4 regions of the Citrobacter freundii complex sp. 2025EL-00176 genome follow, and region 2 is predicted to be linked to each of the others. Evidence: predicted binding sites of a transcription regulator. Region 2 holds the regulator's gene; each other region holds the start of a gene.
The links. The regulator CRP, encoded in region 2, controls carbon source genes, mostly activating them, when cyclic AMP is high. The targets are predictions, from matches to a motif close to ATGTGANNNNNNTCACAT.
Positions count from the first base shown of each region.

Region 1 (5,298 bases), on a different contig from region 2:
TGCAATTATGCGGCACGTCTAACGCTATTACGCGACGGCCTATCCGCGCTGTTTCCCGAAGGGAAAATCGCTGGCGCAACGGCAGGTCTGCACCTCTCTTTACGTATTGCCAGGTCCCCCGAAACTATCGCCAGGCTGCAACAACGCTGCCTGCTGGCCGGGATTCGTTTCGATACGTTGCCAGATATAGAGAATGGCTCAGAAGCCGCATGGCGTGAAGAGAACAGCGATGCAGTCATGTTTTTCGGTTTTGGCGGATTGCAGATACAGCAGATAAAAAGAGTGCTGGCAGTACTGGAACAGGCGCTATCGCAGCCTTAATGGATTACAGGGATCGAGCCTGCTGCTCAATCCCTGTTGTTCGCCTTACAGCAGATCGCGGAACTGCGTTTGTTTCAGCGCCAGCTCAACGCCACGGACTTCCGCCAGTCCTTTCAGACGACCAATCGCCGAGTAGCCCGGGTTGGTTTTCTTATGCAAATCATCAAGCATCTGGTGCCCGTGATCGGGACGCATCGGGATTGGACGCAGATCGCCCGCTTTTTTACGACGCTGCTCTTCGCTTAGAATCGCCGCCACCACCGATACCATATCCACATCGCCCTGCAGGTGCGCACCTTCGTGGAAGGTTTTCGGGTTATCTTCACGGCAAGTTGAACGCAGGTGGGTGAAGTGAATACGATCGCCAAAGGTTTCAATCATCTTCACCAGATCGTTATCGGCGCGTACGCCGTAGGAACCGGTGCACATGGTGAAACCGTTATTGATGCTGTCGACGGTGTCTTTCAGCCACTGCATATCTTCGATGGTCGAAACGATGCGCGGCAGGCCAAGGATCGGACGCGGCGGATCGTCCGGATGCACGGCCAGACGCACGCCGACTTCTTCTGCCACGGGAACTATCGCCCGCAGGAATACCGCCATATTATTGCGCAAATCGTCTTTGCTAATGCCGTCATATTCAGCGAGGCGCGCACGGAACTGATCCAGGGTATATCCCTCTTCGGCACCAGGCAGACCTGCAATAATATTGCGCGTCAGTTTTTCAATATCGGCCTCGCTCATGGCATTGAAATAGTCCAGCGCCTGGCGTTGTTCTTCCGGAGTGTAATCTGCTTCAGCTCCCGGGCGTTGCAGAATGTGAAGTTCGAAGGCCGCAAAAGCAATCTGGTCAAAACGCAGCGCTTTGGAGCCGTCCGGCAACTGATATTCGAGGTCAGTACGCGTCCAGTCGAGGATCGGCATGAAGTTATAGCACACGGTATCGATGCCACAGGTCGCCAGATTACGGATACTCTGCTGATAGTTGGCAATCCACGTTTGGTACTGACCAGAGTGCGTTTTGATATCTTCGTGGACAGGGATGCTTTCCACCACTGACCAGGTCAGCCCTTTTTCAGCCAGAATAGCCTGGCGCTTTTTAATCTCTTCTACCGGCCATACTTCACCGTTGGCAATGTGGTGCAAGGCGGTCACAACACCCGTTGCGCCAGCCTGACGCACATCATCAAGCGATACTGGATCGTTAGGTCCGTACCAACGCCAGGTTTGTTCCATTGTTTCACCTCACAAGTTGTTATACCAAATTAGACTCACTGAATGACGACTACCATACAGGCATCTGGGTGAGGATCAACGAATCCGCGATGATTGGTTGATCCAGCTCACATTACCCGGATAAATGAGGCACACCAATTCAATTTGCTGTCATATAACTTTATACTGCCATTGTTAATTAATGGTTAATCAGGTGTATTGAATGAAAACTATTGCCTCAGTGCCGCTCGCGAAAAATGTCATGATGCCACAGTACGATCGCCACCAATTAAAAACGCGGATTGTGCATTTTGGTTTCGGTGCTTTTCACCGCGCCCATCAGGCATTACTGACCGATCGGGTACTGAATGCACAGGGTGGGGACTGGGGAATTTGCGAGATAAGTCTGTTCAGCGGCGATCGGCTAATGAGTCAGCTTCGCGAGCAGGATCATTTATTTACCGTGTTAGAAAAAGGGGCAAATGGTAACCAGCCGATTGTTATCGGCTCCGTCAAAGAATGCCTGAATGCCACGCTGGATTCGCTGGCGGCCATTATCGAAAAATTCTGTGAACCTCAGGTGGCGATTGTCTCGTTAACCATTACGGAAAAAGGCTATTGCATCGATCCGGCAACTGGCTCGCTGGATCTTTCTCATCCACGCATTGTTCATGATCTACAGACTCCGGCTGAGCCCCACTCCGCACCCGGCATTATTGTTGAAGCGCTGCACCGTCGACGTGAACGCGGGCTGCAGCCTTTTACCGTCCTCTCCTGCGATAATATCCCGGACAATGGCCATGTGGTAAAAAACGCCGTACTGGGAATGGCGGAGAAACGCTCACCTGAGCTGGCACACTGGATCCAGGAACATGTCAGCTTCCCGGGTACCATGGTAGACAGGATTGTTCCTGCCGCCACCGAAGAGTCACTGGCTGAAATCGCCCGCGAGTTGGGGGTGGCCGATCCCTGCGCAATCAGCTGCGAGCCCTTTATCCAGTGGGTGATTGAAGACAACTTTGTGTGTGGTCGTCCGCAGTGGGAAACCGCTGGGGTACAAATGGTTGAAGACGTTCTGCCGTGGGAACAAATGAAACTGCGGATGCTGAACGGTAGCCATTCGTTTCTCGCGTATCTCGGCTATCTGGCCGGATTTCAGCACATCAGCGACTGCATGCAGGACAGCGCATTTCGTGAAGCCGCCTACCGTCTGATGCTCAACGAGCAGGCGCCTACGCTGCAAATCACCGATGTTGATTTAGACCAGTACGCCTCTGGCCTGCTGGAGCGCTTTGCCAACCCGGCGCTGAAGCATAAAACCTGGCAAATCGCGATGGATGGTAGCCAAAAATTACCCCAACGCATGCTGGAAGGGATCCGCGTACATTTAGCACGGCACAGCGAGTGGCCGCTGCTGGCGCTCGGCGTCGCCGGCTGGATGCGTTACGTGAGCGGGGTGGATGATTCAGGTGCGGCCATTGATATTCGTGATCCATTGAGCGAGAAAATCGGCGCGCTTGTGGAGCAGAGTACAGAGTCAGAACGCGTCAACGCCCTGCTTTCTCTGCATGAGATTTTCGCCACCGAACTCGTACAGAATCCGCAGTTTGTTGCGGCCATTCAGCTCGCCTGGCAACGCATTGCCCAATACGGTGCGCATCAGGCTGTCATTGAGACGTTAAAAAGTTAACGATTTCTGCCATTAATCAGGACGAAGCGCGTCTTCGTCCTCTCACCCCTTCTCTTTTTCCCTGTTTTTCGCCAGGATTGTTAAATGCCATTACGGCAATTTATGATTCTGGAGTAAATGTGACTAAAACCAATCTCATCACCGGTTTTCTCGGCAGTGGCAAAACCACCTCTATTCTTCATTTATTGGCTAACAAAGATCCCGCAGAGAAGTGGGCCGTACTGGTCAATGAGTTTGGCGAAGTAGGCATTGATGGCGCCCTGTTAGCCGACAGCGGCGCATTGCTAAAAGAGATCCCTGGCGGCTGTATGTGCTGTGTTAACGGCCTGCCAATGCAGGTTGGCCTCAATACGTTGTTGCGTCAGGGAAAACCTGACCGACTGCTCATTGAACCTACCGGCCTCGGGCATCCCAAACAGATTCTGGATTTACTTACCGCTCCGGTTTACGAACCGTGGATTGATTTGCGCGCGACCCTTTGTGTTCTTGATCCTCGCCAGCTACTGGATGAAAAAAGCGTCGCCAATGACAATTTCCGCGATCAGCTGGCTGCCGCCGATATCATCGTCGCCAACAAAGCCGACCGCGCCACATCGGAAAGCGAAAACGCCCTGCAGACCTGGTGGCAGCACTACGGCGGCAATCGCCAGCTGGTTCATGCCGACCATGGAAATATTGCCGGGCAATTACTGGATTTACCCCGACTCAACCTGGCGCAGCTTCCCGCAAGCGCTGAGCACGCCCATAGTCATGCCGATAAAAAAGGGCTGGCGGCGTTAAGTTTGCCCGCACAACAGCGTTGGCGTCGCAGCCTGAACAGCGGTCAGGGTCATCAGGCCTGCGGCTGGATCTTTGACGCCGATACGGTGTTCGATACTATCGGCCTGCTGGAATGGTCGCGCCTTGCCCCGGTAGGGCGTGTAAAAGGTGTAATGCGTATCAAAGAGGGGCTGGTGCGCATTAATCGTCAGGGAGACGACTGGCATATTGAGACGCAAAACGTCGCTCCGCCGGATAGCCGTATTGAACTCATCTCCGATACCGACACCGACTGGAATACGTTACAGAGCGCATTGTTGAGACTTCGTTTAGACGGTAACGCGTAAGGTTGCCTTCGTTTTATAGCAATGGTAAACGACGATGAAAACCCGATACCCTCTCATTCTTCTGCTCAATATTGCAGGTCTGGCGCTGTTTCTGTCCTGGTATATTCCGGCCGGGCATGGGTTCTGGTCCTCACTGGATACGGGCGTCTTCCGTTTCTTCAACCAGAAGCTGGTTGAAAGCCCGCTGTTCCTGTGGATTGTTGCGATCACTAATAACCGGGCATTTGATGGCTGCTCGTTGTTGGCCATGGGCGCACTGATGCTGCACTTTTGGCTGAAGGATACGGCGGAAGGTCGCCGGCGTATTGTGGCTATTGGTCTGGTGATGCTGCTCACCGCGGTGGTATTAAATCAGTTGGGCCAGGCGCTTATTCCGGTTAAACGCGCCAGCCCCACGCTGATGCTGGATAATATTCATCGCGTCAGCGAACTGCTGCATATTCCAACCAAAGATGCCTCCCGAGACAGTTTTCCTGGCGATCACGGCATGATGCTGCTTATTTTTTCCGCATTTATGCTGCGTTATTTCGGAAAAGTTGCAGCAATAATCGGCCTTATTATCACTGTGGTTTTTGCCTTTCCACGTGTAATGATTGGCGCTCACTGGCTCACCGATATCGTGGTCGGCTCCATGACGGTTGTGCTGATTGGCCTGCCCTGGTGGTTAATGACGCCATTAAGCGATCGTCTGGTCACGCTGTTTGTGAATTATCTGCCCGGCAAAAACAAACAATTCTCAAACAAATAACGCAAAACAATTAACATCATCAGGGATACTTCTGATTCCCTGATGATGCCGGCCGATATTCCATCATTCTGATTGTCATTCTCTTGTCATCTTATTCATGTTTAGAATGAATGGCTTGCGTATTTTTTACGCTAATTGTTCTTAATTTAGCCAATGCCGTTTATTCACTTTCTGTATCAATTTTTCTTATAAGAAATCACATAAAATCTCTCGCAATG
Region 1 covers NZ_JBRYHT010000002.1:313,985-319,282, forward strand. The annotation lists gene pdxR (MocR-like pyridoxine biosynthesis transcription factor PdxR) at 1-321, shown strand, start outside; gene uxuA (mannonate dehydratase) at 367-1,557, opposite strand; gene ACVXHP_RS08590 (mannitol dehydrogenase family protein) at 1,760-3,226, shown strand; gene ACVXHP_RS08595 (CobW family GTP-binding protein) at 3,346-4,332, shown strand; gene ACVXHP_RS08600 (phosphatase PAP2 family protein) at 4,367-5,080, shown strand.
Region 1: a site for CRP is predicted at 1,653-1,670, ahead of uxuA (mannonate dehydratase). Genes of this name have one in related genera too.

Region 2 (5,298 bases):
CATTTTCGCGGCTGCAGCGGCGAGCCAAATCGTCTCAACCGTATTTATCATTCTGGTGAAACAGAAGATGGCACCTGGTTTTTACATTGGCTGGAGCGTGAGTTTGGTCGTGTGCCGACCGCGGCGGTAGGCTATTCACTCGGCGGGAACATGCTGGCCTGCCTGCTGGCCAAAGAAGGCAACGACATTCCCATTGATGCAGCGGTTATTGTCTCTGCGCCTTTCGTGCTGGAAGCCTGTAGTTACCATATGGAGAAGGGGTTCTCACGCGTCTACCAGCGCTATCTGCTCAATCTGTTGAAAGCTAACGCCTCGCGTAAGCTACAGGCCTACCCGGGTTCGCTGCCGGTGAGTCTGACCCAGTTGAAATCCCTGCGTCGCATTCGTGATTTTGACGATCTGATCACCGCCAAAATCCACGGTTTTGCCGATGCTATAGACTATTATCGCCAGTGTAGCGCCATGCCATTGCTTAATCAGATCGCCAAACCGACGCTGATTATCCATGCCAAGGACGATCCGTTTATGGATCATCACGTGATCCCTGAACCGGAAAACCTGCCCTCACAGGTGGAGTATCAGTTGACTGAACACGGCGGACACGTCGGCTTTATTGGCGGCACGCTGCGCCGCCCTGAGATGTGGCTGGAATCCAGAATTCCCGACTGGCTGACAACGTATCTGGAGGCGTCATCATGATTATCCCCTGGCAAGACATCTCCCCGGACGCGCTGGACAATCTGATTGAAAGCTTTGTCTTGCGCGAAGGCACCGATTATGGTGAACATGAACGCTCGCTCGAACAAAAAGTCGCCGACGTCAAACGCCAACTACAATCAGGTGAAGCCGTGCTGGTGTGGTCCGAACTGCATGAAACGGTCAACATCATGCCGAGGAAGCAGATTCACGAGTAATCCGTAGCCGACGGCCGACTATAATAAAAAATCAACCAATTCATGGAGTTGTTATGTCTGCCAAACATCCGGTGATTGCGGTAACAGGATCCAGCGGCGCGGGGACCACCACCACCAGCCTCGCGTTTCGTAAAATTTTCGCGCAGTTAAATCTGCGCGCCGCCGAGGTGGAAGGTGACAGTTTTCATCGCTATACCCGTCCGGAAATGGACATGGCGATTCGCAAAGCGCGCGATGCCGGGCGGCATATCAGCTATTTCGGTCCTGAAGCCAATGACTTTGGTCTGCTGGAACAAACCTTCATTGAATACGGCCAGACGGGAACAGGTCAGTCGCGCAAATATCTGCATACCTACGATGAAGCCGTACCGTGGAACCAGGTTCCGGGGACGTTTACCCCCTGGCAGCCATTGCCTGAACCGACGGATGTCCTGTTCTATGAAGGGCTACACGGCGGCGTCGTCACTCCACAGCAAAATGTGGCCCGGCATGTCGATCTTCTGGTCGGCGTGGTGCCGATCGTTAACCTGGAATGGATCCAGAAGCTGACCCGCGATACCAGCGAGCGTGGACACTCGCGTGAAGCGGTGATGGACTCGGTTGTGCGCTCAATGGACGATTACATCAATTACATCACGCCGCAGTTTTCCCGTACGCACATTAACTTTCAGCGCGTGCCCACCGTCGATACCTCAAACCCTTTTGCAGCCAAGAGTATTCCGTCGCTGGACGAAAGCTTTGTGGTGATTCATTTTCGCAATCTGGAAGGGATCGACTTTCCGTGGCTTCTGGCCATGCTGCAAGGCTCATTCATTTCCCACATCAATACATTAGTCGTGCCTGGCGGCAAAATGGGTCTGGCGATGGAATTGATTATGCTGCCGCTGGTCCAGCGTCTGATGGAAGGCAAAAAGATAGAGTGATGTATGGGATGTGCCCGATGGCGCTACGCTTATCGGGCCTACAAATCAGTATCGTTCTGTAGGCCGGATAAGGCCACGCCGCCATCCGGCGTCATGTGTTACGCAGCAACCACTTCATAGGAGTGGGTAATATTCACCGCTTTTTCCAGCATCAATGCCACAGAACAATATTTTTCCGCCGAGAGATCGACGGCACGGGAGACCGACGCATCTTTCAGATCGTGGCCGGTGACGATGAAATGCAGATTGATGTGGGTAAACAAACGCGGCGCTTCTTCACGGCGCTCAGAGGTGAGTTTCACTTCGCAGTTGGTCACATCCTGACGTCCCTTTTGCAGGATCGACACCACATCGATCGCGCTACAACCACCCGCGGCCATTAATACCATTTCCATCGGGCTCGGCGCTTTATCACCGGAGTTACCGTCCATCAAAATTTGGTGGCCAGAGGCGGACTCTCCGAGGAAGGTTAACCCCTCAACCCACTTTACACGCGCTTGCATATTTCGTAACTCCAATGTTTCAATTTTCCTGACAGATTACGCGTACATAACAATTCTCGCAACGGAAGGCGACCTGCGTCATGCTGAAGCGAGACACCAGGAGACACACGGCGAAAGCTATGCTAAAACAGTCAGGATGCTACAGTAATACATTGACGTACTGCATGTATGCAGAGGACATCACATTACAGGCTGCAGTCTATTTTTAGTAGCCCCCTTCCCAGGTAGCGGGAAGCACATTTTTGCAAACCCAGAGGCAGCGTCGTTTTCTGGCTCTGGAGACAGCTTATAACAGAGGATAACCGCGCATGGTGCTTGGCAAACCGCAAACAGACCCGACTCTCGAATGGTTCTTGTCTCATTGCCATATTCATAAGTACCCATCGAAGAGCACGCTGATTCACCAGGGTGAAAAAGCGGAAACGTTGTATTACATCGTTAAAGGCTCAGTGGCAGTGCTGATCAAAGATGAAGAAGGGAAAGAAATGATCCTTTCTTATCTGAATCAGGGCGATTTTATTGGTGAATTAGGCCTCTTTGAAGAAGGCCAGGAACGTAGCGCTTGGGTACGGGCCAAAACCGCATGTGAAGTCGCTGAAATTTCCTACAAAAAATTTCGCCAATTAATCCAGGTCAACCCGGATATTCTGATGCGCCTGTCTTCTCAGATGGCTCGTCGCCTGCAGGTCACGTCTGAAAAAGTAGGCAACCTTGCCTTCCTCGACGTCACCGGTCGTATTGCCCAGACTCTGCTGAATCTGGCAAAACAGCCTGACGCGATGACTCACCCGGACGGTATGCAGATTAAAATCACCCGTCAGGAAATCGGCCAGATCGTTGGCTGCTCCCGTGAGACCGTTGGTCGTATTCTGAAGATGCTGGAAGATCAGAACCTGATCTCCGCTCACGGTAAGACCATTGTCGTTTACGGCACGCGTTAATCCCGTCGAAATGGCGCGCTACCCGGTAGCGCGCCATTTTTGTTTGCTCCGATGTGGCGAAGACTGATTTATCACCCCGAGATCAACTACGCACTACGACAGACCCTGGTGCTGTGTTTACCTGTGGCTGTCGGTCTTATCATTGGTCAGCTTCATCTGGGGCTTCTGTTTTCCCTCGTACCTGCTTGTTGCAATATTGCCGGTCTTGATACCCCGCATAAACGTTTTTTCAAACGTTTAGTTATTGGCGCGTCGCTGTTTGCCGGTTGCAGCCTGATCATGCAGTTACTGCTGGCGCAAGCTATACCGCTGCCGCTCATCCTCACCGGCCTGACGCTGATTCTTGGCGTAACCGCCGAGCTAAGCCCGCTGCATGCGCGACTGCTGCCAGCCTCACTCATCGCGGCAATTTTCACGCTAAGCCTTGCCGGGAACATGCCCGTCTGGGAGCCATTGCTGATCTATGCACTGGGTACGTTGTGGTACGGTCTGTTCAACTGGTTCTGGTTCTGGATGTGGCGTGAGCAGCCGCTGCGCGAATCGCTCAGCCTGTTGTACCGCGAATTAGCCGATTACTGTGAGGCCAAGTACAGTCTGCTGACCCAGCATGCCGATCCAGAAAAAGCGCTGCCTCCGTTGCTGGTTCGTCAACAAAAAGCGGTGGATCTGATTACCCAGTGCTACCAGCAAATGCATATGCTGTCGGCGCATCACAATAATGAATACAAACGGCTGTTGCGTGCCTTTCAGGAAGCGCTCGATTTGCAGGAGCATATTTCGGTGAGCCTGCATCAGCCGGAAGAGGTGCAAAAACTGGTTGAGCGAAGCCACGCGGAACAGGTGATTCGCTGGAACGCGCGCACCGTTGCCGCCCGCCTGCGCGTACTGGCCGATGATATCTTGTATCACCGCTTGCCGACCCGTTTCTCCATGGAAAAGCAGATTGGCTCTCTGGAGAAAATCGCCAACCAGCATCCGGACAATCCGGTAGGACAGTTTTGCTACTGGCACTTCAGCCGTATTGCCCGTGTGCTACGGACCCAGCGCCCGCTGTATGCCCGTGATTTAATGGCGGACAAACAGCGGCGGTTGCCGTTGATCCCGGCGCTGAAAAACTATCTGTCGTTGAAATCCCCGGCGCTGCGTAACGCTGGACGCATTAGCGTCATGCTGAGTATCGCCAGCCTGATGGGCAGCGCCTTACATCTGCCTAAACCTTACTGGATTTTGATGACCATCCTGTTCGTCACGCAAAATGGCTATGGGGCGACCCGGGTGCGTATTTTGCATCGCTCGGTGGGTACACTCGTCGGACTGGTGATTGCGGGCGTCACATTGCACTTTCATATTCAGGAAGGTTTCACGCTGGCGGGCATGTTGCTGATAACGTTAGGCAGCTATCTGATCATTCGCAAAAACTACGGCTGGGCCACCGTTGGCTTTACGGTTACGGCGGTATACACCCTGCAGTTGCTGACGCTGAACGGAGAGCAATTTATCGTGCCGCGGTTTGTCGACACGGTGATTGGCTGCTTAATCGCCTTCGGCGGCACGCTCTGGCTGTGGCCGCAGTGGCAGAGCGGCCTGTTGCGTAAGAACGCCCACGATGCGTTAGAAGCCGATCAGGAGGCCATTCGCCTGATCCTCAGCAACGATCCGCAGGCCACGCCGCTGGCGTATCAACGCATGCGGGTCAATCAGGCGCATAACACGCTGTTTAACTCACTGAATCAGGCAATGCAGGAGCCAGGATTCAACTCGCACTATCTGGCGGATATGAAACTGTGGGTCACGCACAGCCAGTTCATCGTTGAACACATCAACGCGATGACCACGCTGGCAAGGGAACATACGATGCTGACGCCGGATTTGGCACAGCGGTATCTGGAATCCTGCGAAATTGCGCTTCAGCGCTGTCAGCAGCGGCTGGAGTATGACGGACCGGGAAGCTCGGGTGATGTGAATATTCTCGAAGCGCCAGAGATGCTGTCCCACGGCCCGTTAAGCACCCTGGAGC
Region 2 covers NZ_JBRYHT010000008.1:63,375-68,672, forward strand. The annotation lists partial or broken gene ACVXHP_RS16070 (hydrolase) at 1-699, shown strand, start outside; gene ACVXHP_RS16075 (YheU family protein) at 696-914, shown strand; gene ACVXHP_RS16080 (phosphoribulokinase) at 968-1,837, shown strand; gene ACVXHP_RS16085 (OsmC family protein) at 1,936-2,340, opposite strand; gene crp (cAMP-activated global transcriptional regulator CRP) at 2,649-3,281, shown strand; gene ACVXHP_RS16095 (YccS/YhfK family putative transporter) at 3,333-5,298, shown strand, end outside.

Region 3 (5,298 bases), on a different contig from region 2:
AAATCCCCAACCCCACCGCTAACTGTGTAGCCGTACTGAACAGCGTATTGGCGTAGCTCATTTGCGACGCGGGGACGTCCGCAAAGGCAAGCGTACTGACGCCGGTAAACTGGATTGAACGGAACACGCCGCCGAGATACAGCACCAGCAAAATCACCCACACGGGAGTTTGCGGCGTTATCAGTGCACAGGCCAGCAGTGCCAGGACGTTAAGCGCCCCGTTGATCAGCAGCAATTTCTTAAAGCCCAGCCAGCGTATCAACGGCGTGGTGGCAGGTTTTATCGTCAGGTTACCCACAAACACCGCCAGCACCAGCGAACCTGCGTGAAAAGCGTTCATGCCAAAACCTACCTGAAACATTAACGGCAGCAGAAATGGTACGGCACTGATAGAAGCACGAAATAGCGACCCGCCGTACATCGTGACGCGAAAAGTTGGGACGCTCATGGCATCGAGACGAATCATTGGCCAGGCGGCGCGACGAAAATGGCGCAGAGCAAACAGGAAGGTCGCTATTCCCAGCGTGAGAAGTCCGGCAGTTAGCCAACCCTGCGGCTGCTGGGTTCCCAGTAACTCCATGGCATACACCAGGCTCACCATGGCAACAGAGGTGGCGACAAAACCCGCTATATCAAACGGACGGCGCTCATCGTCATGAATATCCGGAATAAAACGTAGCGCCAGCGCTATCGCCAGTATTCCCAGTGGGACGTTAATGAAGAAGATCCAGCGCCAGTTGGCATAGCTGGTGATGAATCCCCCAAGCGGCGGACCGATGATAGGCGCAACTAACGCGGGCCAGGTCAGGGTCGCAATGGCGGTGATTAACTGATGTTTAGGCGTGGTGCGTAGTACCGCAAGACGGCCAACAGGAACCATTAATGCGCCGCCCACGCCCTGAAAAATTCGCATGGCGACAAAGCTCTCAAGACTGGTGGACAAACCGCATAAAACCGAGGCGAGGGTAAATATCGCCAGTGCGAGGGTAAACACTTTTCGGGCGCCGAAGCGGTCCGCAATCCAGCCGCTGGCGGGGATAAGTACGGCGAGGGTGATTAGGTAGGCGCTGATACCAATGTTCAGGTCAACCGCCTGTACGCCAAAGCTTTTGGCCATGTCGGGCAGGGCGGTGGCGATCACCGTACCGTCAATAAACTCCATAAAGAAAGCGCCGGCAACAAGTAATGCCGCCGGGGAAAGACCGCGTTTATTCTCCACCGCTAAATGTTCACTCATGTTGTGCTTGCCATCTCAAAAGAAACTGACCGGGTCTGTTTTTTTGTTTTCAGCGTATCCGCTATGCGTACACCGCTATCGTTTCGATCGCTGAATGGGTACTATGACGACCTTTCTATAAGGAGCTTATTATGTCCCAAACACTGAATGCCGATCAGGAACTGCTCTCGGACGTTGTTGCCTGTCAGTTGGTTATCAAACAAATTCTGGATGTCATTGATGTTATCGCCCCGGTAGAAGTTCGCGAGAAAATGTCCAGCCAGCTGAAAAGCATCGACTTTTCAAGTCACCCTGCGGGGGCCGATCCGGTAACTATGCGCGCAATCCAAAAAGCGGTTGCCTTGATCGAGTTGAAATTCACGCCGCAGAATGAGTCTCACTAAAATAAACCGTTGTTTCAGGTTTTAGAAAGGTTTTTTTGCGTCTCTGAGAATGAGAGACGCGCGTGTAGAGACAATGTAGCGCGAGCCGGATACGATGCTTGGCATGACTATCCGGCGAGCGTTATGAAAATTGAAGATTAGTGATGTTGGTAGTTGACGACGTTCAGCAGATGCTTATCGGTTTGCGCCATGCACAGTCCCGCGCGTTTCGCGCTGCGGACTTCATCAAGAATAGTTTGTAACAGCACGCCATCCTGCTGCTGCTCTTTTTCCAGATCGTGGAGAAAATCAACGGTTGGTTCATCGTTCAATGCTTCTGCTTCATTGGCTAAGCGCGATAGCTTACTCGAACGCTGTTGGTACTCATCCACTGTTTTCTGAAACAGTTCTTCAAGGGAAGTCAGTTCATCGCCCGGAACATCGATGGCCTTGACGATAGGGTTAGCCCCGGCGCTTTTCATAAAATTAAACATACGCATCATTTGAGTCACGTTACCCTGCGCCTGGGTGCGTAGGAACGTTGCGGTGCCTGTCAGGCTATGTTCGTAGCACCATTCGCTAAGGTGCAGGTAAAGATTCGATGCGTAGAACTCAAGATTCATTTGTGTGTTGAGTTTATGAACAATTCCAACTGCAGCCATATCAATATCCTTATTTCCAGAAAGGAGAATGTACGTTACTCACGTCAGTGCAACGGGCTGCCGCCGCACTTCACATCTACGTACAATTAAAACTGTTAGCAGAATAAATCCGTTCCGCCGGTCCTTTAGTGATCACGAATTATATTCGCTTCCGATCGAGAATCAGCATAGCGCGTGACCAGGCATAAGAAAATCCTTAAATCTGCCTATTTATGTTTTTTTACACATTGTTATAGCAATATTCCTAATGCAGGTATTTCCTAATATAGGTTGGCTGAATGTAATCTATTGTTATGTATGGAATTAAATTTATCATTCTATAATGAAATGGTGTTTCATATCACAAAATTAAATTTAACAATAAGTTATCGTCTTGTCCTTAATGGTTATCTCCACCGTGGTTTGAGGAATTTCACGACTGGTGGGGTGAATGAAAATTAGCAGGTGGCTAATTTTTTGCGCCAGATCATTTTTGCCGGAATTAATAACTTTAATGGCCTGTACGATTCTGCATTGATCGTTTGGTGTATGTGGATAAAGCGAGGAGTGACATATGAAAAAGGTTGCTGTGCTGCTGGCGCCCGGTTTTGAAGAGGCGGAAGCGATAGTGACTATTGATATTCTGCGTCGCCTGAATATCAAAGTCGAAACGCTGGCCTGCGCTGAGTCACGGGCGGTGGTGAGCTATCATGACGTGCCGATGGTGACGGACAGCACGTTGGCCGCGCGTCAGGCGCATCTCTACGATGCCGTCGTGTTGCCAGGAGGACCGCAGGGTAGCGTTAATCTTGCCGCCAGTGAGGCAGTCATCCAGTTTGTCGCCCGTCATGATGAGACGGGAAAACTTATTTGTCCGGTGTGTTCGGCGGCTGCGCGTGTGCTGGGTGGCAACGGTCTGCTGAAGGGGCGTCGCTACGTGTGTTCGGGAGATTTGTGGCAAAACGTCACGGATGGGGAATATATCGATGCGCCCGTTGTCGAGGATGGCAATCTTATTAGCGGCAAAGGATTAGGACATATTTTTGATTTTGCGTTTACGCTTTCGGCGCGCCTGTTAGGAGATGATATTCCGGTTCGCGATCACGCCGACCACATTTACTACCGATGGTAAACATTGTTCTCCCGAATGCTTCAGCATTCGGGGACAAGGATTTGCTGACTGATGTTATGGACTAATCTGCTATTTCTCTTTTTCTTCGTTGTCAAAGTCGCGTTTTTTTATGTCATTTCTCGCTGAATTTATGTACGCAATTACTGTAATTCTGTGGTGTGATGCCGCTCTCTTATGGAGAATCAATTTCCCGCTAAAAATACCCTCAGCACTGGCATTGATCTTATCAATAAAAGGTAATGCCTTGTTTTACGTCCGAATTACAAATAATCGTCTGATTTTACCCTACATAAAAGAACGTTAAAGCTGGAGTTAACCATGCACAAATTCACTAAAGCGCTGGCTGCCATCGGTCTGGCTGCCATTATGTCACAATCCGCTATTGCTGAGTCCATGAAGCTCGGTTTCCTGGTCAAACAACCTGAAGAACCCTGGTTCCAGACGGAATGGAAATTTGCCGATAAGGCCGGTAAAGACCTTGGTTTCGAGGTAATTAAAATCGCCGTCCCGGATGGTGAGAAAACCCTTAACGCGATTGACAGCCTGGCTGCCAGCGGCGCGAAAGGGTTTGTGATTTGTACGCCGGATCCCAAACTCGGGCCTGCGATTATGGCGAAGGCGCGCGGCTACGATATGAAAGTCATTGCCGTCGATGACCAGTTTGCCAACGCGAAAGGGAAACCGATGGACACCGTGCCGCTGGTAATGATGGCGGCAACAAAAATTGGTGAACGCCAGGGCCAGGAGCTGTACAAGGAGATGCAAAAGCGCGGCTGGGATGTGAAATCCACCGCCGTAATGGCCATTACTGCGAACGAACTGGATACCGCGCGTCGCCGTACATCAGGTTCAATGGAAGCGCTTAAAGCTGCGGGCTTCCCGGAAAAACAGATCTACCAGGTTCCAACCAAATCGAATGATATCCCCGGCGCATTCGACGCCGCCAACTCCATGCTTGTTCAGCATCCTGAAGTTAAACATTGGTTGATTGTCGGCATGAACGACAACACCGTACTGGGCGGCGTGCGTGCGACCGAAGGTCAGGGCTTTAAAGCGCCAAACGTGATTGGTATCGGTATTAACGGCGTTGACGCGGTGAGTGAACTGTCCAAAGGCGAAGCGACCGGGTTCTACGGTTCATTACTACCAAGCCCGGACGTTCACGGCTATAAATCAAGCCAAATGCTCTACAACTGGGTGACGAAAGGTGCAGAGCCACCGGCATTTACTGAAGTGACGGATGTGGTGCTGATTACCCGCGATAACTTTAAAGAAGAACTGGCGAAGAAAGGTTTAGGCGGTAAGTAACAGAAATGCTGCGATGTTGTAGGCCGGATAAGGCGAAGCTGCCATCCGGCGCAATGCCCGGTGGCGCTGCGCGTACCGGGCCTACGTCCGGCGGTTTTCCAGGCCGGTAAAATCCTGAATCACGGAGACGTTATGCAACAGTCTACCCCGTATCTCTCATTTCGCGGCATTGGCAAAACGTTCCCCGGCGTTAAAGCGCTTACGGATATCAGTTTCGATTGCTATGCCGGTCAGGTGCATGCGCTGATGGGCGAAAATGGCGCCGGAAAATCAACACTGTTAAAAATTCTCAGCGGTAACTATGCGCCAACGACGGGATCCCTGGCGATCCGCGGACAAGAAGTTTCGTTTGCGGATACCACAACCGCGTTGAACGCCGGTGTCGCCATTATTTACCAGGAACTGCATCTCGTCCCGGAGATGACCGTTGCCGAAAATATCTATTTAGGGCAACTGCCGCATAAAGGCGGCATTGTGAACCGCTCGCTGCTGAACTATGAAGCGGGGCTACAGCTTAAGCATCTGGGCATGGATATCGATCCCGATACGCCATTGAAATACCTTTCCATTGGTCAATGGCAGATGGTGGAGATTGCAAAAGCGTTGGCGCGTAACGCC
Region 3 covers NZ_JBRYHT010000001.1:1,357,212-1,362,509, reverse strand. The annotation lists gene ACVXHP_RS06660 (MFS transporter) at 1-1,237, opposite strand, end outside; gene ACVXHP_RS06655 (DUF2766 family protein) at 1,369-1,620, shown strand; gene ACVXHP_RS06650 (non-heme ferritin-like protein) at 1,758-2,261, opposite strand; gene ACVXHP_RS06645 (DJ-1/PfpI family protein) at 2,815-3,372, shown strand; gene ACVXHP_RS06640 (arabinose ABC transporter substrate-binding protein) at 3,691-4,680, shown strand; gene araG (arabinose ABC transporter ATP-binding protein AraG) at 4,813-5,298, shown strand, end outside.
Region 3: a site for CRP is predicted at 3,529-3,546, ahead of ACVXHP_RS06640 (arabinose ABC transporter substrate-binding protein). Genes of this name have one in related genera too.

Region 4 (5,298 bases), on a different contig from region 2:
GCTTTTTCGCCAGGATAGAGCCGGTAATCAGCGGGATAGAATCCACCGTCGCGGTAATATCGCGGGTGGCATAAAAACGTTTATCCGCCGGTGCGAGCGAGCTGGTTTGCCCAATAATCGCCACACCCACGTCTTTAATAATTTCACGGAAACGCGCGTCGTCCGGGAAGATATCAAACCCAGGAATCGCTTCCAGTTTATCGAGCGTACCGCCGGTATGGCCCAGGCCGCGCCCGGAAATCATCGGAATATAGCCGCCACAGGCAGCAACCATCGGGCCTAACATCAGTGACGTTACGTCACCCACGCCGCCGGTAGAGTGTTTATCCACAATCGGGCCGTTCAATTGCAGGCTTTTCCAGTCCAGCACGGTTCCTGAATCACGCATTGCCATGGTCAGCGAAACTCGCTCAGGCATTGTCATATCGTGGAAGAAAATGGTCATCGCCAGGGCGGCGATTTGCCCTTCAGAGATGGTGTTGTCGCGAATCCCATTGATAAAGAAACGAATTTCTTCATCGCTCAGCGCATGACCATCACGTTTTTTACGAATAATTTCTTGTGCGAGAAACACGTTAACCTCCCGATTATGGGCCGGGTAAGCAGTGCGCTTCCCGGCAAGTCGTATTGATGCCGGATGGCGGCTTACGCCTTATCCGGCCTACGATGGGCAATTCAAACTTAGTAGCTGCTTGCGCTCTTACCGTCGCCGTGACCAAGCGCTTTTAGCAGGCTCGCCAGCAGGCTGGATGCACCAAAGCGGTAATGGCGGGAATCTGCCCAGTCGGCGCCAAACAGTTCGTCAGCAATCGCCAGGAACTGCTGCGCGTCTTCTGCAGTACGCACGCCGCCAGCCGGTTTGAAACCAACGGTTTTAGAAACGCCCATATCACGGATCACTTCCATCATGATGCGAGCGCTTTCAGGGGTCGCATTGACCGGTACTTTACCAGTAGACGTTTTGATGAAATCCGCACCGGCTTTGATGGAGATTTCTGACGCTTTGCGAATCAGCGCTTCTTCTTTCAGTTCACCGGTTTCGATGATCACTTTCAGCAGCACGTTTGCCGCCGCACACGCGTCTTTACAGGCTTTAACCAGATCAAAACCGATCTGCTCGTTACCCGCGATCAGCGCACGATACGGGAACACCACGTCAACTTCATCAGCACCGTAGGCAATCGCCGCGCGGGTTTCAGCCAGCGCGATCTCAATGTCGTCATTGCCTTGCGGGAAGTTGGTGACGGTGGCAATACGGATGTCCGGTGTGCCCTGCTCTTTCAGAGTCTTACGCGCAATAGGAATGAAACGTGGATAGATGCAAATTGCTGCCGTGTTGCCAACCGGGGTCTTCGCCTGATGACACAGCGCGATCACTTTTTCATTGGTGTCGTCGTCATTCAGGGTGGTCAGGTCCATCAGTTTCAGGGCACGCAGGCTGCTTGCTGTTAAATCGGTCATAACATTCTCCAACGGCATCGCCGTATAAAATTTCACCTTGCGAGTTTGTTAGTATTCTAACATCCACTCGCTATTACACTTCGATATACATCACAGTTAATGAAAACCACATACAGATTTGCATTACTCTAATGAGATCTACCTCAAATAATTCACCTTTCCAGACACGATGGGGTGGCATGAAGCGCATCCGGATCAAAGGTTGGGGCGCTGTTGCTTTCTACAATGACGCGATACCTTCGGCACATAAAGGAACCAACGATGCCTACTTCAAGCGAATTCGCGCTGCAACAGCGGTGCCAACAAATCGTGACCAGCCCAACGCTCAGTCCTGAGCAGAAACGCCACTTTCTGGCGCTGGAGGCTGAAAACGCGCTGCCTTATCCGCAACTGCCCGCTGAGGCCCGCCAGGCGCTGGATGACGGGGTGATCTGCGATATGTACGAAGGTCATGCCCCATTCAAACCGCGCTATGTGCTGCCTGATTACGCGCGTTTCTTGGCCAATGGTTCCTCATGGCTGGAGCTTGAAGGCGCCAGCGACCTTGATGATGCACTGTCCTTGCTCACCATCCTGTACCACCATGTTCCGTCAGTGACCTCAATGCCGGTCTACCTCGGCCAGCTCGACGCCCTGCTGCAACCGTATGTTAGAATTCTAACACAAGAAGAGATCGATATTCGAATAAAACGTTTCTGGCGTTATCTCGACAGAACCCTGCCAGACGCGTTTATGCATGCCAATATTGGTCCCGCCGATACGCCAGTCACCCGTGCAATTTTACGCGCCGACGCAGAGTTAAAGCAGGTGTCGCCTAATCTGACATTCATTTATGATCCGCAAATTACCCCTGACGATCTGCTGCTCAACGTGGCGCAAAATATCTGCGAGTGCAGTAAGCCGCACATATCCAACGGCCCCGAAAATGATAAAATTTTCACAAAAGGTCAGTATGGCGTCGTGAGTTGTTACAACTCTTTACCGCTCGCCGGAGGCGGCAGCACGCTGGTCAGGCTCAATCTGAAAGCCATCGCAGAGCGCAGCACCTCTGTCGATGACTTCTTTACGCGCACCCTACCGCACTACTGCCAGCAGCAAATCGCCATCATTGATTCACGATGTGAATTCCTCTACGAGAAATCACATTTCTTTGAGAATAGCTTCCTCGTGCAGGAAGGGTTGATTGATCCCGAACGTTTTGTGCCGATGTTCGGGATGTATGGTCTGGCGGAAGCGGTAAACCTGCTGTGTGAGAAGGCAGGACAAAGCGCCCGCTATGGTAAAGATGCGTTCGCCAATCAGCTTGGGTATCGCATTAGCGGCCAACTGGCGGAGTTTGTCGTACGGACACCGGTGAAGTATGGCTGGAAGCAGCGCGCAATGCTGCATGCGCAGTCGGGGATCAGTTCTGACATCGGCACCACGCCCGGCGCGCGTCTGCCTTATGGTGATGAACCTGACCCCATCACCCATCTGCAAACCGTCGCGCCGCATCACGCATATTATCACGCGGGGATCAGCGATATCCTGACGCTGGATGAAACCATCAAGCGTAACCCACAGGCGCTGGTGCAACTGTGCCTCGGCGCGTTTAAAGCCGGAATGCGTGAATTCACCGCCAACGTGAGCGGCAACGATCTGGTCCGCGTCACGGGCTATATGGTGCGCCTGTCGGATCTGGAAAAATATCGTGCCGAAGGATCTCGCACTAATACCACCTGGCTTGGTGAAGAGGCCGCACGCAATACGCGCATTCTGGAAAGACAACCTCGTGTGATAAGCCATGAACAGCAGATGCGCTTCAGTCAGTAAACTGATCCCTTTCTCCTGCGTCGACGGGCCGGGCAGCCGCCTGGCTCTGTTCCTGCAAGGGTGTAATCTGCGCTGTAAAAACTGCCACAATCCATGGACGATGGGGCGCTGCAACGACTGCGGAGAATGTGTGCTGCATTGCCCGCATGAAGCGCTGAGCCTGAGTGCAGGAAAAGTATGGTGGCAGTCCGATGTGTGTCAGCAGTGCGACACCTGCCTGCGCCTGTGCCCGCAGCAGGCGACGCCGATGGCGCAAACCATGAGCGTTGATCAGGTGTTGCAGCATATTCGCAAGGCAGCCCTGTTTATTGAAGGCATTACGGTCAGCGGTGGCGAAGCGACTACCCAGTTGCCGTTTATTGTAGCGCTGTTTACCGCGCTCAAAACCGATCCTCTGCTGCAACATCTGACCTGCATGGTCGACAGCAACGGCATGCTGAGCGAAACCGGCTGGCAAAAACTGTTGCCGGTGTGCGACGGCGTTATGCTCGATTTAAAAGCCTGGGATAGTACATGCCATCGCCAGCTTACCGGGCGAGACAATACGCTGATTAAACAAAGCATTACCTTTCTGTCAAGGCAGGGAAAGCTTGCTGAGCTACGCCTGTTAGTGATCCCCGACCATGTGGATTATTTGCAACATATTGATGCGCTGGCTGCGTTCATTAAGCAGTCAGGCGACGTACCGGTGCGTCTGAACGCCTTTCATGCGCATGGGGTGTATGGCGAAGCAAAAGACTGGCCGAGCGCAACGCCAGAGGATGTGGAGCAACTGGCGGCAGGGCTACGCGAACGCGGTGTGAATAATATGATCTTCCCGGCGCTGTACCTGTGAAATGCCGGATGGCGGCTATGCCTTATCCGGCCTACACATGAGGTCAATCCGTAGGCCGGATAAGACGCTTTTGCGTCGCATCCGGCACGCAACCATCACACATTAAACAACGCGGTCGCATTGCGATACAGTGCATCGGCTATCACGTCCGCAGGCTCTTGACGCAGTTCGCATAATGTCTCAAAGACTCTGACCGCCTGCTCGGGGCGGTTGGGCTGCCCCTGAAAGCCATTGAGCGGCATGTCCGGCGCGTCGGTTTCCAGCAGCAGCGATTCCAGCGGCAGTTGCGCCATCACCTCACGGGTTTTACTGGCGCGTGGGTAGGTAATGGTGCCGCCAACGCCAATTTTGTACCCCAGTTGCACAAAGCGTTGCGCCTGCTGCAAGCTCCCGGAAAAACCATGCACCACGCCGGTTCGTGGCAGTACATGGCGTTTCAGATACATCGCCAGTTTGTCATGAGTCCGTCGCGAATGCAGGATCACCGGCAGTTCGTAACGCTTCGCCAGTTTAAGTTGCGCCTCCAGCACCCGTTCTTGTTTATCAAATTGCGGATCGTCCCGGTAAAGGTCCAGTCCAATCTCGCCTACGGCTACCAGCTTTTGCGGGCGCGTATCCAACGCCTGTTGCAGTTGCTCCAGACTGTCATCGCCGTGTTGTTCAATAACAATGGGGTGCAGACCCAAAGCCGCAAACAGCGGCGGATAATTTTCCGCTAACGCCAGTACGCGGGAAAAGTTTGCCGCCTGCGTCGCCGGAACAATGATGCAATTCACACCGACCGCCGCGGCACGTTGAATGCTGGCGGGTTCATCGTCGGTAAACGGCGGGAAATCAAAGTGACAATGTGTATCAATGAAGCGAAAACTCACGCCAGATCCTCGTTTTCAAACGTTGTATCGTTAGCCAGAGGCGCATTGGTCACCACGGGCGCGTGGGCATCGTTGGCCACCGGGGCGGGAGGAACCACCACCGGTCCCGGCACGACAATCTTCGGCGTCTGACGAGGCAGTGGCGCGTTTTTCGCCAGCAGCTTGCCGACGGTGGCCAGGAAGTAACGACCACATAAACGCCCGGTCTTATAGTCTTCTCGCAGCGCCGGAATACGGCTGCCCAGCGCCATGCTGTGGAGCGGTTTTGGCGGATAGATCTCAAAGATACGCAGCTTACCTGGCGGCTTTTCAATAAAG
Region 4 covers NZ_JBRYHT010000006.1:6,646-11,943, reverse strand. The annotation lists gene deoA (thymidine phosphorylase) at 1-574, opposite strand, end outside; gene deoC (deoxyribose-phosphate aldolase) at 682-1,461, opposite strand; gene ACVXHP_RS13415 (YjjI family glycine radical enzyme) at 1,723-3,273, shown strand; gene ACVXHP_RS13410 (YjjW family glycine radical enzyme activase) at 3,245-4,108, shown strand; gene ACVXHP_RS13405 (metal-dependent hydrolase) at 4,204-4,980, opposite strand; gene ACVXHP_RS13400 (patatin-like phospholipase family protein) at 4,977-5,298, opposite strand, start outside.
Region 4: a site for CRP is predicted at 1,593-1,610, ahead of deoC (deoxyribose-phosphate aldolase). Genes of this name have one in related genera too.